One region of the Variovorax sp. V93 genome, then DNA from elsewhere that is predicted to be linked to it. Evidence: riboswitches for the same ligand, from Rfam matches in the RefSeq annotation. Region 1 holds a riboswitch; each other region holds the start of a gene.

Region 1 (5,953 bases):
GGTAGGGCGTGTAGGCCGTGTACCAGGCGGGGTTCTCGAGCACGTTGCGCAGGATCACGCCCGGCGTGTGCGTGCCGTAGTAGCCCTGGCCGATGAAGCTCTTGAAGACCTTGTTCTTCGCCGCGATCGCCTTCAATTCGGCCAGCGCGTCGGCCTCCGCGATGGGCGCCGGCAGCCGCATCGGCTTCGCCCGGCGGATGGCCGCAGGCACGATGCCGTCGATGAGCTCGGCGCGCGTTTCCGAGCCGATCACCGGCAGCATGCGCGCCTCGTCCGCCGCATCGATGCCGATGTGGCGGGCGAGAAACTCTTCGGCGTTCTCCAGTTGTTGCAAAGAGGGAAGGGCGGGAATCGGCATGGCGGTGAAGGCTCGGGGATGAGGAAAAAGCGGCTTGCGAACTCGGCGGATCAGGACTCGGCAGCGAACTTGTCGTAGCTGGCAGCGTCGAGCAGCGCGTCGAGCTGCGCCGGCTCGCTGAGCTTGACCTTGAAGAACCAGCCCGCGGCCAGCGGGTCGGTGTTGGCGAGCGAGGGATCGGCGCGCAGGGCTTCGTTCACTTCGGTGATCTCGCCCGACACGGGCATGAACACATCGGCCGCGGCCTTGACCGATTCGACGACACCGGCAACCTCGCCCTGTGCAAAGGTCTTGCCGACTTCAGGCAGGTCGACAAAGACCACGTCGCCGAGCGCGTCCTGCGCATGCACGGTGATGCCGACGGTGGCTGCGCTGCCTTCGGCCGAGACCCATTCATGGTCCTTGGTGTACTTGATGCTCATGGTGGAAAACTCCTCGTGGAAAAAATGATGGTTGGGGCGCAGCGCCTAGCCGCGGTAGTAGCGCGTGGGCACGAAAGGCAGGGTCGAGACTTCCATCGGCACCGGCTTGCCGCGCACGATGGCCTGAACGCGCGTGCCGGGCTCGGAAAACGCGGTGGCCACGTAGCCCATGGCAATCGGGCGGTCGGCCGTCGGGCCGAGCAGGCCGCTCGTGACAAAGCCGATGTCGTGGCCTTCGAAGGATTGCAGCACGGTGCCGTCGCGCACCGGAATGCGTTCCAGCGCCACGAGGCCGACGCGCTTGCGCTTCAGCGTGTCATGGTCGGTGTGGCCCGCGGCGCCGGCCGTGGCGGCGGCGAGCTGGGCCAGGACTTTGGCCGCGCCGGGGAAGCCGCCTTCGCGCGCGCCGCCCGTGCGGCGCACCTTCTGGATCGCCCAGTTCAGCGAGGCCTCGACCGGCGTGGTGGCGGTGTCGATGTCGTTGCCGTAGAGGCACAGCCCCGCTTCCAGCCGCAGCGAATTGCGTGCGCCCAGGCCGATGGGCTTGACCTCGGGCTGCGCCAGCAGCAGGCGGGCCAGCGCCTCTGCATTCTGGCCGGCCACCGAGATCTCGAAGCCGTCCTCGCCGGTGTAGCCGCTGCGCGTGGCGAAGGCCGGAATGCCGCCGATCTGCACCGCGCCGCCCGTCATGAACACGAAGCGCTCGATGCCGGGCGACAGCCGCGCCAGCACCGTGGCTGCCTGCGGCCCCTGCAGCGCGAGCAGCGCGTGGTCGGGCATGGGCTGCACCTCGCAGCGTGCGCCGATCTGCTGCTGGATGTGGGCGATGTCCGCCACCTTGCAGGCGCCGTTGACGATCACGAAGATCGAGCCGTGGCCTTCGTTGAAGAACATCAGGTCGTCGAGGATGCCGCCCTCGTCGTTCAGCAGCAGGCCATAGCGCTGCTTGCCGGCGGCGAGGTCGATCACGTCGACCGGCATCAGGGTTTCGAAGGCGGCCGCCGCGTCCGGACCGACCAGGCGCAGCTGGCCCATGTGCGAGATGTCGAACAGGCCGGCCGCATCGCGCGTGTGCCTGTGCTCGGCCATGAGGCCGGCGGGGTACTGCACCGGCATCGAATAGCCGGCAAACGGCACCATGCGGGCGCCGAGCTCCACGTGCAGGCCGTACAGCGGGGTCTTCAGGAGTTGTTCGGCGGAAGAGGCGTCGGAGGATGCGGCCACGGGGCACTCCAAAGGGGCAGACGAATTCCATGGCGCGAGCCATGGGCCACCCCTGCTGTCCGCTTTACCTGAGAGATTCGCCCCACGATCGGGGTTTGCTCCTTCGGTGGGCTGGTGCATCGCATTGATGCAAGCAACAGCCTCTCTCCAGCAAGGAAACGCCGGCATGCGCCAGCGCTGTGTCAGTCCTTTTGCCTGAGCGTTCGGGAAACCCCTGCGCCTTCGGCGGCCCCGGCTGGCGGGGCTCTCTCCTGACCATGGGAGTGTAGTGGATCGCGGCCGTCCGGTCTGCGGCTCAGTGCACGGTCTCGGCCGGCGGCAACAGCCGGTCGATGCGCTCGCGCAGCGATTCGGCCCGCTCGGCGCCCGCGGCTTTCTCGACCTCGGTGAGCATCAGCGCGGCAATGCTCAGCATCGCGCCGCGGTCGCGCGCCTCGCGCAGGGCGTCGCGCATCTGCAGCGCGAACCTGGGGTCGCGGCGCACGAACATGCGCTCGCAGATGTCGAACAGGAACATGCGCGTCGTGGCCAGGGATCGCTTGCCGTCGAAGTTGTCGGCCGAGGTGGCGAGCCGTATCGGGTCGGCTGCGGGCACCGGGGCGGGCGGCGGGGCCACGGCCTGCGCTGCCGCGGCAGCCACCGCCTGCGCGTCCTGCAGGTAGCCCTGGCGCATCAGCGCCTGGATCGCCTGCTCGGCTTCGGTCCGGCTTGCGAACAGCGGGCTGAAATCGGTCAGCGAACGCCGGCCGTCGGCCATCAGCAGCAAGGCGCGTTCGCGCTGGCTCAGCGTGCGCTGGCGGCCCTGGAGTTCGTCGCGTGCCTTGTCGGTCTTGGTGGGAAACATGGCGCCACAGCTTTCGGGAATCGAGGGCTGCAGCATCGTTGCAAGCGGTGACATCTTCGTGAAACGTTTGCCTTACAGCGGCGCCGCCGCACAAAAAAAGCAGCCTGCGAACAGGCTGCCGTTTCTTCCTTGTTTTTCGCGCCGTTCCGCTACTTGGCGTACACCAGGTCGCGCAGCGCCAGCGATATCCATGGCACGTAAGTGATCACCATCAGGCAGGCCAGGATCACGAGCACGAAGGGCACCAGGTACTTCACGATCCGGTCGAGCGAGATGCGCGCCACCGTGCAGGCGGCGAACAGGTTCACGCCGAAAGGCGGGGTGATCATGCCGAGCGCAAGGTTCACCACCATGACGAGCCCGAAGTGCACCGGGTCGATGCCGAAGTGCACCGCCACCGGCGCGAGAATCGGCGCGAGCACGATGATGGCCGCGCTGGTCTCGATGAACATGCCGATGACGAACAGCGCCGCGTTCACGCCCAGGAGGAACATCGCGGGCGACTTCAGCACTTCCTGCAGCCAGTGGCCGATGGCATCGGGCACGCCCGCGCGCGTGATCAGGAACGCGAACAGGCCCGCGTTGGCGATGATGAACATGATCACCGCCGACGACAGCACCGACTTGCGCAGGATCACGTACAGGTCCGCGGGCTTGATCTCGCGGTAGATCACGACGCCCACCACCAGCGCATAGAACACCGCCACGGCCGAGGCTTCGGTGGGCGTGAAGATGCCGCCGTAGATGCCGCCCAGGATGATGACGGGCATCAGCAGCGCCCAGCCGGCCTGCCACAGCGCCTTGCCGAAAGGCATGCGGCCGTCGCCGTCGTTCTTGCCCCAGCCCTTCCACTTGCAGTAGATCCAGACGAACAGCATCAGGGCCAGGCTGATGAGAATGCCCGGGCCGAAACCCGCGATGAACAACTCGCCGATGGACACCTCGGCGCTCACGCCGTAGAGGATCATCGGGATCGAGGGCGGGATGATCACGCCCAGTTCGGCGCTGGTGGCCTGCAGCGCGGCCGCGTAGGCGGTGGGGTAGCCGTGCTTGATGAGCGCCGGGATCAGGATCGCGCCGATGGCGAAGGTGGTGGCCACCGACGAGCCCGACACCGCCGCGAAGATCATGCAGGTGAGCACGCAGGTCATCGGCAGGCCGCCCTGCACGCCGCCCACGATGCTCTTGGCAAACTCGACCAGCCGCCGCGAGATGCCGCCGGTTTCCATCAGGTTGCCGGCCAGGATGAAGAACGGAATGGCCGCCAGCGGAAACTTGTTGATGGAGTTGAACATCTCCTTCACGGAGATCAGCATGTTGGCGTTGGCCATCTGAATGCCCATGATCGAGGCCAGGCCGATCGACACCGCCACCGAAACCGACAGTGCGAAACACAGCACCATCGTTGCAACCATCACGGGCGTCATTGCGCGGTCTCCAGTTCGAGCCGCTTGGGATCGAGAAAATTACCGACGATGCCGAACAGGCAGAAAACGGAGCCCACCGGCAGCGCCAGGTATGCCCACACCATCGACAGGCTTTCGAGCCCGGCCATCGACTGCACGCGGCCGCGCATCGCGTAGTCCCAGCCCCACCAGAGAATGACCAGCATCAGGATGAGGGCGGCAATGCTCACCACCGCGTCGAGCACGCGCTTGATGCGCGGCGGGCTCCAGCGGTAGAGCACGTCCACGCTGACCATGGCACCCTGGCGAAACGCCATCGGTATGCCCAAAAACACCATCCAGATCAGGCTCACGCGGATCAGGATCTCGCTCCACTCGGCGGGCTGCTCGAGCACGAAGCGGGTCACGATCTGGAACACGCCCAGGGCCGATGCAATGACCAGCATCAGGCAGGCGGCAAGCATCGAGGCGCCGGTGGTCCAGCGTTCGATGCCGAGGAATTTTTCTTTCATCTGCACTCGCGTTCAAAACAAAAAAGCCCGCCAGACCGGTCTGGGCGGGCGGGGGCATGCCGCCGGGCGGCGGCAGCCGGGGTTACTTGTAGTCGCGGATCTTGTCGAGATTGGCCTTGCCGAAGTCCTTCTCGAACTGCGCATTCACCGGAGCGAGCGCGGCCACGAACTTGGCCTTGTCGACATTCTCGATCACGGTCATGCCCTTGGCGCGCAGGTCGGCCACGCCCTTGGCGTCGTCCTCGTCCACGCGGGCGCGGTTGGCCTTGGTGCCTTCCTTGGCGGCGTCGAGGAAGGCCTGCTTGTCGGCCGCGCTGAGCTTGTCGAACGAAGCCTTGTTCATCAGGAAGATGCAGGGCGAATAGACGTGGCCCGTGAGCGACAGGTGTTTTTGAACCTGGTCGAACTTGGCGGAGATGATCACCGGCAGCGGGTTCTCCTGGCCGTCGACCGTGCCCTGCTGCAGCGCGGTGAACACCTCGGGGAAGGCCATGGGCGTGGTGATGATGCCGAAACCCTTGTAGGCGGCGATGTGCACCGGGTTCTCCATGGTGCGCATCTTCAGGCCCTTGAGGTCTTCGGGCGCCTTCACGTCGCGCTTGCTGTTGGTCATGTGGCGGAAGCCGTTCTCGGCCCAGGCCAGCGCCTTGAAGCCCTTGGCGTCGAACTTGGTGAGCAGGTCCTGGCCGATCGGGCCGTCGAGCACGGCGCGCGCATGGGCCTTGTCGCGGAACAGGAAGGGCACGTCGAGGATCTTGGTCTCGGGCACGAAATTGGGCACCGGGCCGGTCGAGGAGAACGCGAGTTCCTGCGTGCCCAGCTGCACCGCCTCGATCGATTCGCGCTCGCCGCCGAGTGAGCCGTTGTAGAAGGTCTGGACCTTGTAGCGGCCGCCCGTGCGCTTTTCGACTTCCTTGGCGAAGGTGTCGATGGCCACGCCCTGGTGCGAGTTCTGCGCGGTCGAGATGCTGATCTTCATGGTCGTCTGCGCAAAGGCCGCGCAGGCCATGCCCATGCCCAGAACCAGGCCAGCGGCCAGTCGGGTCAATTTCATTCTTCTGTCTCCTGAGATGGAAAGGGGGTGTCGCAAAGCGTCGGCTTCGCGCGCAACCGATGACTATGCCGCAATAACCAGTTTGACTGCGTCGGGATTTTCACGGACGTAATCGCGAATGACCGCCTCGAAG
Region 2 (5,953 bases), 2.6 Mb from region 1:
CGGCATTCCGAGCGCGTGCGCATCCGGCTCGACGGCGCGCGCGGCCGCGCGGTGAAGCTCGCGATGGCGCACGGTTGCAGCTTCGCGTCGGAGCCGGCGGGCCTGTTCGGCTGGGTCGACACCGGCGTGGACACCGACGCGCTCACCCAGCGCATGCTCGACCAGGGCTACCTGCTCGCGCCGGGCTCGCTGTTCCATGCGCGGCGGCCGCCGAGCACGATGATGCGGATCAATTTCGCGACCTCGCAGGACGCGGCGTTCTGGAAGGTGTTCAGCAAGGTGCGCGCGGAACTCTGACGGCTCGAACGGGCGGGGCTGGCAGGCCCAAAACGGCGGTGCCTTGGAGTAAGCTGGCATCACAAGAAAACCCAACCCGGAGACCTCCGCATGAGCAATGCCAGCCAACCCTTCGACTTCAGCCAATTCGTCCCCGGATTCGATTTTCTGAAGAACCTTGCCGGCGGTGGCGCCGGCGGTTCGGCGGGCGGCGCGGTGCCCGGGTTGCCGAGCCTCGCGAGCTGGGTGGCCCCCACGCTGAGCGTGGAAGAGGTCGACAAGCGCATCCAGGAACTCAAGACGGTGCAGTACTGGCTCGAGCAGAACGGCCACGCGCTCAAGGCCACCATCCAGGCGCTCGAAGTGCAAAAGATGACACTTTCGACCTTGCGCGGCATGAACGTGCGGATGGAAGATATCGCCAGCGCGTTCACCAAGCAGGCGGCCGCCGTGGCGCCTGCCGCTGCTGCGCCGGCACCCGCACCGGCGGCTGCGGCGCCGGCCGAACCGGAAGCCGAGCCCGAAGAAGCCCCGGCGCCTGCGAAGAAAGCGCGCAGCAAGCCGGCTTCAGGCGGTGGTGGCGGCAATGGCGGCGCCGGCGTGATCGATCCGATGCAATGGTGGGGCTCGCTGACCGAGCAGTTCCAGCAGATCGCGAGTTCGGCGCTGCAGGATGCGGCCCAGCTCAAGGTGCCGGCCATGGCCCAGCCGATGGCCGATGCGGTGGGCAAGGCCATGGGCAAGCCGGCGGCGGCTCCCACGGCCTCGAAGCCCGCGGCCAGGAAGGCGGCAGCGCCCGCCGCCGCAAAGAAGGCATCGGCCGCCGCGCGCAAGCGAACGGCCGGCCGGCGCTGACGTCATACACACACATTTCTTGAAGAGAACGGGTTGGCACGCATCATGAAGCTGTTTCCTTCCGGCCATGCCACCCACCCGCAATGGCGCATGGCAGCCGGCCTCGTGCTGGCCCAGTTGCGCGCGCAGATGGCGCTGCCCGACTACGCGCCGTCGCCCACGCTCGGGCTGCTCTACATCACCGACCACTACGCGGCGGACGCGCAGGACATCCTCGACCACCTGAGCGCCGAACTGCCCGAGGTCACCGACTGGTCCGGCACGGTCGGCATCGGCGTCTCGGCCAACAATGCCGAATATTTCGACGAGCCCGGACTCAGCCTGATGCTCTGCGCGCTGCCAAGCGACCAATACCGCGTGTTCTCCGGCGTGGCGCCGCTGGGCAATTCGGAAATGAGCGGCTTCGAGGCCCATACGGCGCTGGTGCACGCTGACCCCGCCACCCCCGACCTGACCGAACTGATCGGCGAGATGGCGGGCCGCACCAACACCGGCTATCTGTTCGGCGGGCTCTCGTCGGGACGCGGCGGCGCGCTGCAGTTCGCGGTGGGCGGCAACGGCAACATCCGCGGGCATGGCGCCGCGGGCGGCGTGTTCTCGGGCGGCTTGTCGGGCGTGGTGTTCGGCGAGGGCGTGCGGCTGGTGTCGCGCGTCACCCAGGGCTGCCAGCCGCTGCGCTCGGGCGCCGGGCGCGAGCGCGAGATCACCGAAGCCGACGGCAACCTTCTGCTCAAGCTGGACGGCGAACCCGCGCTCGACGTGCTGCTGGACGACCTGCAGGTGTCGCTCGAGCGGCCGCAGGAGGCCATCGACGCCGTGCGCGCCACCCTGGTGGGCCTGGCCGACGCGGGCAGCGACGGCATCCGCCGCACCGGCGACCTGGGAGCCGACGTGCTGGTGCGCCACATCATCGGCCTGGACCCCACGCGCCGCGGCATCGCCATTGCCGACGTGGCGGAGGCCGGCATGCGCCTGACCTTCTGCCGCCGCAATGCGCAGGCCGCGCGCGCCGACCTGATGCGCATCTGCGCGGAAATCCGCGAGGAACTCGAGCCCGAGGAGCAGACGCTGGCCACCGCGCGCGCCGTCGCGGCCGGGGAGGCCGAAGCGGCGCCGCATCCGGCGCGCCGCATCGCGGGCGCCGTGTACGTGAGCTGCTCGGGGCGCGGCGGGCCGCATTTCGGCGCACCGGGCGCCGAGCTGCAGATCGTGCGGCACGCGCTGGGCGACGTGCCGCTGGTCGGCTTCTTCGCCGCGGGCGAAATCGCCCGCCACCATCTTTACGGCTACACCGGCGTGCTGACGGTGTTCACCAGCAAGGACTGAACCCAGCCCTGCCTGTGTTCAGGCCGGTTGCAGCACGCGCGCTGCCGGCGCAGGCAGGCCGGTGAACGCAAAGTCCACCTCGGGCGCGAGCCCGCTCACGATGCGCGCGATCGACTTGCCCGAACCGCAGGCGTGCGTCCAGCCGAGCGTGCCATGGCCGGTGTTCAGGTACAGGTTCGGCAGTTTCGTCTTGCCGATCAGCGGCACGTTGCTCGGCGTTGCGGGGCGCAGGCCGGTCCAGAACTGGGCCTGCGTGGTGTCGCCGGCGCCCGGAAAGAGCTCCTCGACGCGCCGCACGATCGCCTCGCAGCGCACGCGGTTCAGGTCGCGGTCGTAGCCGTTGAGCTCGGCCGTTCCGGCAATGCGCAGCCGGTCGCCCGAGGCCGAGGTGTAGCGCGAGAACACGAGCTTGAACTCGTCATCGGTCAGCGAAACCTGGTGGGCCCTGGAGGCGTCCTTCACCGGCAGCGTCACCGAATAGCCCTTGGCCGGATAGATCGGCAGCCGGATGCCCAGCGGCGCGGCAACGATCGGGCTCAGCGAACCCATCGCGAGCACGAAGGCGTCGCCGCGGATGCGCTGGAAGCGGCCTTCGCAGTCGGTGGCTTCGACATGGTCGATGCTGCCGCCGGCCTCGCGCAGCGCCGTGACCGTGTGGCTCATGAGGAACTTCACGCCCGCTGCGGCCGCGCGCTTCGCCAGCTCGCGCGCAAAAAGGTTCGCGTCGCCGGACTCGTCCTCCGCCGTGTAAGTGGCGCCGGCCAGCTTCGGGCGGATGTGGGCGAGGGCGGGCTCGATCTTCACGGCCTCGTCGGCCGAGATCACCCGCCGCTCGCAGCCGAGCGCGCGCATCTGTTCGGCCGGCTCCAGGGCGCCGTCGAACTCCTTCTGCGTCGTATAGAAGTGCAGGATGCCCTGCGTGCGCTGGTCGTAGTCCAGGCCGGTGTCGCGGCGCAGCTGCTGCAGCACGTCGCGGCTGTAGGTGCCCAGTCGCACGATCTGCTCGATGTTGTGCCGGGTGCGCGCCGGCGTGCATTCGCGCAGGAACTGCAGGCCCCAGAGCCACTGGCGCATGTCGGCGCGGATGCGAAAGAGCAGCGGCGCATCTTCCTTGCCCAGCCATTGCAGCACCTTGAGCGGAGCGCTCGGGTTGGCCCAGGGCTCGGCATGGCTGACCGAGATCTGCCCGCCGTTGGCAAAGCTGGTTTCGGCGGCCGGCGTGGCCTGCCGGTCGATCACGGTCACCTCGTGGCCGAGTTGCTGGAGGAAGTAAGCCGAAGTCACGCCGAGCAGGCCGGCGCCAAGAACGATCACGCGCATTTCAAGTACCTTTTGAAGATGGGCACTTGAACGGCGGACTTGGTGTGCTACTGATTCAATAGCGAGCAACCGGACGAACGCCGTCCAAGTCGCCGCTCCCCCTGTCCTTGGTACCTGAGAGATTCACCTGTTGCACCTTGCAACGGGTTTGCTCCTTCGGTGCATCGCGCGGGGCGATGGCTCTCCAGACGGCCTGTCAATTGATGCAGTACATGCCACGCAACTCTTTGAAAGAACTTCAAGGTTACGTTCGGCCGACCTGAGCGTTTATGGGAGTTTGCGCCTTCGGTGGAGTAGCAATAAGTACTACTCGCTCTCCTGCAATGAAACGATTGTAGGCGGAGGCCGCAAAGCCGCCAACCATGAATTTTGACAATTCGGAGCAATGGGATAATTGTCATCGATTCGAAACTTCGGGGAGACTCATGATCCTGGTAACCGGCGGCGCGGGCTTCATCGGCGCCAACTTCGTACTCGACTGGCTGGCGCAGGGCGACGAGCCTGTCGTGAATCTCGACAAACTGACCTACGCCGGCAATCTCGAGACGCTCGCGTCCCTCAAGGGCGACCCGCGGCACATCTTCGCGCAGGGCGACATCGGCGACAGCGCCCTGGTCGATCGCCTGCTGGCCGAGCACAAACCGCGGGCCATTGTGAACTTTGCCGCGGAATCACACGTCGACCGCTCCATCCACGGCCCCGAAGACTTCGTGCAGACCAACGTGCTCGGCACCTTCCGCCTGCTCGAGTCCGTGCGCGGCCACTGGAGCGCGCTGCCGGCCGAGCAGAAGGCCGCCTTCCGCTTCCTGCACGTGTCCACCGACGAGGTCTACGGCTCCCTCTCCAAGACCGACCCCGCCTTCACCGAAGACAACAAGTACGAGCCCAACAGCCCCTACTCGGCCAGCAAGGCCGCCAGCGACCACCTCGTGCGCGCCTGGCACCACACCTACGGCCTGCCGGTCGTCACCACCAACTGCTCCAACAACTACGGGCCCTTCCACTTCCCCGAGAAGCTCATCCCGCTGATGATCGTCAACGCCCTGGCCGGCAAGCCCCTGCCCGTGTACGGCGACGGCATGCAGGTGCGCGACTGGCTCTACGTGAAGGACCACTGCAGCGCCATCCGGCGCGTGCTCGAAGCCGGCAAGCTCGGCGAGACCTACAACGTCGGCGGCTGGAACGAGAAGCCCAACATCGAGATCGTCAACACCGTCTGCGCCCTGCTCGACGAACTGCGCCCGCGCGCCGACGGCAAGCCCTACAAGGCGCAGATCAGCTACGTCACCGATCGCCCGGGCCACGACCGGCGCTACGCCATCGACGCGCGCAAGCTCGAACGCGAGCTCGGCTGGAAGCCCGCCGAAACCTTCGACAGCGGCATCCGCAAGACCGTCGAGTGGTACCTTGCCAACGGCGAATGGGTGCGCAACGTGCAAAGCGGTGCCTACCGCGAATGGGTCGAGAAGCAATACGACGCCGCACCCGCGGCCCAGGCCGCGGCATGAAGCTGCTGTTGCTGGGCAAGGGCGGCCAGGTCGGCTGGGAGCTGCAGCGCAGCCTCGCACCGCTGGGCGAGCTGGTCGCGCTCGATTTCGACAGCACCGATCTGAATGCCGATTTCAGCCGCCCCGAGCAACTGGCCGACACCGTGCTGAAAGTGCGCCCCGACGTCATCGTCAATGCCGCAGCCCACACCGCCGTCGACAAGGCCGAGAGCGAGCCCGAGTTCGCGCGCAAGCTCAACGCCACCTCCCCCGGCGTGGTGGCCGAAGCCGCGCAGCAGATCGGCGCGCTCATGGTGCACTACTCCACCGACTACGTTTTCGACGGCAGCGGCAGCACGCCCTGGCAGGAAGACGACGCCACCGGTCCGCTCAGCGTGTATGGCCGCACCAAGCTTGAAGGCGAGCAACTGGTGGCCAAGCATTGCGCGAAGCACCTGATCTTTCGCACCAGCTGGGTCTATGCCGCGCGCGGCGGCAACTTTGCCAAGACCATGCTGCGCATCGCCAAGGAGCGCGATCGCCTGACCGTCATCGACGACCAGTTCGGCGCGCCCACCGGCGCCGAGTTGCTGGCCGACGTCACGGCGCACGCCATTCGCGCAACCCTGCAGGACCCCGCCAAGGCGGGGCTCTATCACGCGGTGGCGGGTGGCGTTACCACATGGCAC
Region 3 (5,953 bases), 1.9 Mb from region 1:
GTTTGGCCAGGAGGCGCAGCACGGCGCGCTTGTTTTCTTCGGGCATGGTGCAGCCGAGCGGATTGCTGAAGCTCGACGCCAGCACGCAGGCGCGCACCTTGCCCGAGGCCACGACTTCGCGCAGCGCATCGACCGAGACGCCGGTGTCGGCATCGGTCGGCAGCTCGACCACCTTGAGCCTTTTTGCGCGCAGCACCTGCAGCAGCCCGAAGTAGGTCGGTGATTCGATGGCGACGGTGTCGCCGGGCTCCGTGACCGCGTCGAGCGCGAGCGCCAGCGCCTCGGTGCAGCCGCAGGTGATGGCGATGTCGTCGGGCGCCAGCGCCTGCCCGAAGCGCAGCGCGCGGCGCGCAATCTCCAGGCGCAGCGACATCTCGCCGTGCGGCGGCGAGTAGGTGTTGCACTGGCTGCCCTTCACGCGGGCCGTGCGGGCCAGCACGAGGTCGAGCCTGGAGGAAGACAGCAGCCGCTGGTTGGGAATGGCGCAGCCGAGCGGCACGAAGGCTTCGTCCGACGCGTGCTTCAGCAGGTCGAGCATGAGGCCCGAGAGTTCCACCTTGGCCGGCCGGATCGAATGGCGCGCGGTGGTGGGCACGGGCAGGGCGGGCGGCGCCTTGGCGACGTAATAGCCCGATTGCGGCCGTACTTCGAGAATGCCGCGGTCTTCGAGCAGGCGGTAGGCCTGCACCGCGGTGCTCAGGCTGGTGCGCTGCTGCGTGCTGATCTCGCGCAGCGAGGGCGCCCGCGCACCGGGCTTCAGCGTGCCGCGGCCGGCCAGGCCGGCCACGAAATCGGCAATTTCTTCATAGCGGAACCGGGGGGGCTGCGACACGGATCACTCCTGCTGGCGTGGATGGCACTGCACGCAACTGTACTGCATCGAATTTCATAAAAGTGTGGCTGTTATCGACAGTCATGAAACTGCAACATCGGAGCCATCGACAGCAATGGATCAAGCGGCAGCACATGGCACGGTTTCCAGACAACGAAATCATTTCCCTCGTCAGCAAGGCGCCGCGCTTCGACCTTGCCGAAAGCGTGGGGCCGAGCGTGCGGCTGTCGGAGCTGGTCGACATGGCCTTCGGCGACGATGCCGACTTTGCGCTGGACTACGGTACGGCGGCGGGCAGCCCGGGCCTGCGCCAGGAAATCGCGAACGAACATGGCGTCGACGCCGACGACGTGGTGGTCACGGTCGGCGGTGCCCACGCCCTTTTTCTCATCGCCTTCACGCTGTGCCAGGCGGGCGACGAAGCCGTCGTGGCCGAGCCGGTGTTTCCGTTGGCGCGCAACGCGCTGACTGCCGTCGGCGCCACCACGCGCGTGCTGCCGCTGAGCTTCGACACCGGCTACCGCATCGACCTGGATGCGCTGCGCCAGCTGCTCTCCTCGAAAACCAAAGTGGTGAGCCTCGCCTCGCCGCAGAACCCTTCGGGCGTCGCGATTCCGGCCCAGACCTTGCGCGAGATCGTGGCGATGCTGGCCGAACATGCGCCGAAGGCCTGGCTCGTGATCGACGAGACCTACCGCGAGGCTGCCTATGGCGACGATGCCGCGGCGCCGGGCGCCGTCAACTTGGGCGGCAGGGTGGTCTCGGTGTCCTCGCTGTCCAAATGCCATGGCTCGGCGGGCCTGCGCATCGGCTGGGCCATCACGCGCGACACGGCACTGCGCCAGGCGCTGGTCACGGCGAAGTTCAGCACGGTGATCTCCTGCTCGCCGGTCGACGAGGCACTCGCGCTGGCTGTCTTCAGGCAGCGCGACCGGATCATCGGCGAGCGGCGAAAGCTCCTCTCGCAAAACCTGCAGTTCACCGAGAGCTGGGTGTCGCGCCACTCGGGCCACATCGAGTGGGTGCGTCCGGATGCCGGGGCGCTGTGCTGCATGCGGCTCAGGCGCGAGCTCTTCGATGCCGCGGCCGTCGAGCGCTTCTATGCGGCGCTGGCCAGGTACAGCACGCGCGTCGCGCCCGGCCCATGGTTCGGGGACGACCCGCTGGTGTTCCGCCTGGGGTTCGGATTGCCGACGCTCACGCAGCTGGCGATTGCGCTGGAGTGCGTGTCGGTTGCGCTGACGGAAGCCGCGCGGCTCGATAGCTAAGGCCAGTCAATACGGCGGTGCCTTGCGCGCCCGCTGCGCGCGCGCCGCTTCGGTCCACCAGGCCAGGTCGTCGGCGAACCTTCCGAAGGAGCGATCGAGCGATTCGCCCGCGCTGCCGTTCGCATCGAGCGTTTGCGAAATGGGCCCGACGGCCAATGTGCTCGACACGACGACCATTCCCATCTCCGACAGGATCGAGTGCCACACGGTGCCGGAGCGCACGCCGGAGAACCGGCCGGCCGAATAGCTGGCCACGGCGGCCGGGCGCCAGAACCATTCCTCGAGGAAGTGGTCGGTCAGGTTCTTCAAGCCGGGCTGCGGGCCCCAGTTGTATTCGCCGGTCACGAAGACGAAGGCGTCCGCGCCGCGTATCTTCTGCGCCAGCGCTTCCATGGCCGCGGGCGCGGTGCCCTGGGGGTATTCCTTGTACATGCGGTCGAGCATGGGCAGGTCGACGGCCTTGGCGTCGATCAGCTCGGCTTCGGCGCCTCGCGCGTTGAGTCCCGCCACCAGGTAGTCCGCCAGGCGAATGCCCATGCGGTCCGACCGGTACGAGCCATAGAACACCAGAATCCTGTCTGCCATCTTCGCTCCGTTCGAGGCCGGGATGGCCGTGGGGCGAAGGCTACAACATCGGCTCGCCCGCGCCGCAATTGGTTGCAGCAACTTGCGGGCTGGCTACCATGCCGGTCCATGAACCTGCTGCCCATTCTGCGCACCACCGCCTCGATGCTCGTCCTGCTGCTCGCGGGGCGCGTGGGCGCCGCGCCGTCGGCGCAGTTGTTCGATGCGGTGAAGAAGCCGGAATCGCTGGATGCGGATTGGCGCGCGCGCTTGTGCGCGCTGTTGCCGCAGCCCTGCGATCCGCAGGCGCTGGGCCTGTACCGGCCGCGCGGCGCGGCGGCAGGGGACTACGCGGTGTTCTCGGGCGAGCCGCTGGCCATGGCGCGCATCAGGCGCATTGCAGGCACGTGGCAGCTCAGCCGCCTGCACGACTTCAGCAGCTATGCGGCCGCGTTGATGAGGAAAGCAGCGGACCCCGGCATGGCGGACGCGCGCATTTCCCTCGCGCCGGCGCTCTACCCGCTGGCAGAAGGGCGGTGGGCCGCGGCCGTGCTCCAGACGGTGTCGGAGATGTATTCGGGCGGCGGCGCTTCGTTCAGCAAGGCCGACTTCGTGCCGCTCGAGGACGCAACCAGGGCCGTATACGAAGGCATTCCTTTTTCATGCTCGAAGATGATCCGCGCCTGCTTCAGCGAAAAGGAATACAAGCGGTCGAAGCATTGCCACGACGAGAGCAGCGGCAGCCTCCGCATCACCTACGGCGAACCCGCCAGGCCAGGCGAGGCCTACAGCTGGCAGTACACGTGGCTGCAGAGCGAATGGCCGCAGAACACGCCCGCCAGCGACACCACCACCACGCGCCTTCACTTCACCGCCAGGACCACCGAAAGGGTGAGCTTCTGCGGCGGGCCGCAGTAGCACACGCGTTCGAGTGGGTGCCCGAGTGGCACGCATTCTGCTTGGAAGAAAACGTCCAGGAGAAATGCCGGCTCGATGCTTCGAGTTAGTGCATTACCGAAGGCGACAGCCCATAACGCTCAGGTCCCAAGACTGGACAACTTGACCAACGCTGGAGAGCGCTGCCCGGGGTTCTGAATACAAAGGACTCCGAGGGCGGCCGCCGAAGGGGCAAGCCTTGCGCGATGAGCGTGCATGGTGAATCTCTCAGGCCAAAGGACAGCAGGGGCATCTCGCGCAGTGCGCGGGGTGGCCTTTGCGCGCTTCCGGAGGCTTCTTCTTCATGACTTCTGTTCGAGCGCACCGCGCCTGAATCGAAACCCGTTCCTCACGATTTTTCAACCGGAGAACCGAAGATGCTGTCGAAACGAAACCTGAAAGCCGTTGTCGCGGGCGCCATGCTTGCCGCTGCCGCCGCAACAAGCGCGTTCGCACAGGATGCGGGCAAGGTGCTGCGCCTGGTGCCGCAGTCGGACCTGAAGATTCTCGACCCGATCTGGACCACCGCGTTCGTCACGCGCAACCACGGCTATGCCGTGTACGACACGCTCTTCGGCGTGGACGAACAGGGCAAGGTCAAGCCGCAGATGGTCGACAAGTACACCACCGGCGCCGACGGCAAGACATGGACCTTCACGCTGCGCAAGAGCCTGGAGTTTCATGACGGCAAGCCGGTCACCTCGGAAGACGTGCTGGCGTCGCTCAAGCGATGGGGCCAGCGCGACGGGCTGGGCCAGAAGATGTACGCCGCGCTCGACAAGGCCGAGGCCGTCGACGCCAACACCTTCAGGCTGGTGTTCAAGGACAGCTTCGGCATGGTGCTCGACGCGCTGAGCAAGCCCTCGTCGAATCCGCCCTTCATCATGCCGGCGCGCGTGGCCGCCACGCCGGCCGACAAGCAGATCGACGACGCCACGGGCTCGGGTCCCTACATCTTCAAGAAGGAAGAGTACCGCCCTGGCGAGAAGGTGGTCTACCTGAAGAACACCAGGTACGTGCCGCGCACCGAGGCAGCTTCGGGCACGGCGGGTGGCAAGAACGTGTACGTCGACCGCATGGAATGGATCATCCTGAAAGACGCCCAGACGCAGGCCAATGCGCTCGCCAACGGCGAGGTCGACATGATCGAATGGCTGCCGCCGGAGCAGTACACGGCACTCAAGAACAACTCCGCCATCACCGTCGACAACCCGATCCCGAAGGGCTCGTTCGCGCTGCACCTGAACCACGTCATCCCGCCCTTCGACAATCCGAAGATCGCGCAGGCCGCCATCATGGCCATCAATCAGGAGGCGCTGATGCGCGCCCAGATGGTGCACAAGGAGCTCTACAACAGCTGCGCCTCGGTCTACCCGTGCGGCACGATGTTCTCGAACGACAAGACCGGCTACTTCACCGGCAAGCCGCAGTTCGAGAAAGCCAAGGCGCTGCTCAAGGAAGCGGGCTACGACGGCAAGCCGGTCGTGCTGATGTATCCAGCCGACTTCGCGCTGCTCAACAAGTTTCCGCCGGTGATGGCGCAGCTGCTGAAGCAGGCCGGCTTCAACGTCGATATGCAGTCGATGGATTGGCCCACGCTGGTCACGCGCCGCGCCAAGAAGGACCCGGTCGACAAGGGCGGCTGGAACCTCTTCATCACCGGCTGGGGCATTGCCGACAACATGAACCCGATGTTCTACGCGCCTCTCACGGGCAACGGCGAGAAGGGCTGGTTCGGCTGGGCCACCGACGACAAGCTCGAACAGCTGAAGTTCGACTTCCTCGCGAGCGCGGACGAGGCCAGGCGCAAGGAATTGGCCACGGCCATCCAGCAGCGCGTGTACGACACCGGCATCTACGCGCCGATCGGCGAATACAAGCCGCTCACGGCCTACCGCAAGGGTGTGGTGAGCGGCGTGGTGCGCTCGCCGGTCAATGTGTTCTGGAACATCAGGAAGAGCTGAGCGCGCCGCGTCGCCATACCCATGCAGATCTTTCTTGTGCGCCGCATCCTGTCGACCGTGCCGGTGCTCGTCATCGTCGCGTTGATCGTGTTCCTCATGCTCCGGCTGGCGCCCGGCGATCCGGCCGCCGCCATCGTGGGCGACAGCGGCACCAGCGAGAACATCGCCAAGGTGCGCAGCCAGCTGGGGCTGGACGATTCGCTGCCCACGCAGTTCGTGCGCTGGAGCGGGCAGTTGCTGCGGGGCAACCTGGGCGAGTCCTACTTCATGAAGAAGACGGTGGTGGAACTGATCGGGCAGCGCATCGAGCCGACGGTGTCGCTTGCGGCGGTCACGCTGGTGGTCACCATCCTGATCGCGGTGCCGCTGGGTGTGGTGGCCGCCTGGCG

What was found. Region 1 has a riboswitch for glycine ahead of gcvT (glycine cleavage system aminomethyltransferase GcvT). Riboswitches for the same ligand answer to the same signal wherever they lie in the genome.
Region 2: it holds a riboswitch for glycine, as region 1 does, so the genes downstream of both, ACAM54_RS03520 (D-amino acid dehydrogenase) here and gcvT (glycine cleavage system aminomethyltransferase GcvT) in region 1, are expected to answer to the same signal.
Region 3: it holds a riboswitch for glycine, as region 1 does, so the genes downstream of both, ACAM54_RS07025 (ABC transporter substrate-binding protein) here and gcvT (glycine cleavage system aminomethyltransferase GcvT) in region 1, are expected to answer to the same signal.

What each region holds. Positions count from the first base shown of each region.
Region 1 covers NZ_AP028669.1:3,395,472-3,401,424, reverse strand. The annotation lists gene gcvP (aminomethyl-transferring glycine dehydrogenase) at 1-358, opposite strand, end outside; gene gcvH (glycine cleavage system protein GcvH) at 409-780, opposite strand; gene gcvT (glycine cleavage system aminomethyltransferase GcvT) at 826-2,004, opposite strand; glycine riboswitch at 2,050-2,165, opposite strand; glycine riboswitch at 2,178-2,268, opposite strand; gene ACAM54_RS16135 (hypothetical protein) at 2,300-2,848, opposite strand; gene ACAM54_RS16130 (TRAP transporter large permease) at 2,998-4,275, opposite strand; gene ACAM54_RS16125 (TRAP transporter small permease) at 4,272-4,766, opposite strand; gene ACAM54_RS16120 (TRAP transporter substrate-binding protein) at 4,849-5,820, opposite strand; gene denD (D-erythronate dehydrogenase) at 5,884-5,953, opposite strand, start outside.
Region 2 covers NZ_AP028669.1:784,728-790,680, forward strand. The annotation lists gene ACAM54_RS03505 (PLP-dependent aminotransferase family protein) at 1-297, shown strand, start outside; gene ACAM54_RS03510 (PhaM family polyhydroxyalkanoate granule multifunctional regulatory protein) at 388-1,131, shown strand; gene ACAM54_RS03515 (FIST C-terminal domain-containing protein) at 1,177-2,457, shown strand; gene ACAM54_RS03520 (D-amino acid dehydrogenase) at 2,476-3,777, opposite strand; glycine riboswitch at 3,869-3,975, opposite strand; glycine riboswitch at 4,015-4,108, opposite strand; gene rfbB (dTDP-glucose 4,6-dehydratase) at 4,203-5,285, shown strand; gene rfbD (dTDP-4-dehydrorhamnose reductase) at 5,282-5,953, shown strand, end outside.
Region 3 covers NZ_AP028669.1:1,491,754-1,497,706, forward strand. The annotation lists gene ACAM54_RS07005 (PLP-dependent aminotransferase family protein) at 1-832, opposite strand, end outside; gene ACAM54_RS07010 (pyridoxal phosphate-dependent aminotransferase) at 967-2,100, shown strand; gene ACAM54_RS07015 (NADPH-dependent FMN reductase) at 2,107-2,685, opposite strand; gene ACAM54_RS07020 (hypothetical protein) at 2,794-3,582, shown strand; glycine riboswitch at 3,724-3,854, shown strand; gene ACAM54_RS07025 (ABC transporter substrate-binding protein) at 3,978-5,564, shown strand; gene ACAM54_RS07030 (ABC transporter permease) at 5,586-5,953, shown strand, end outside.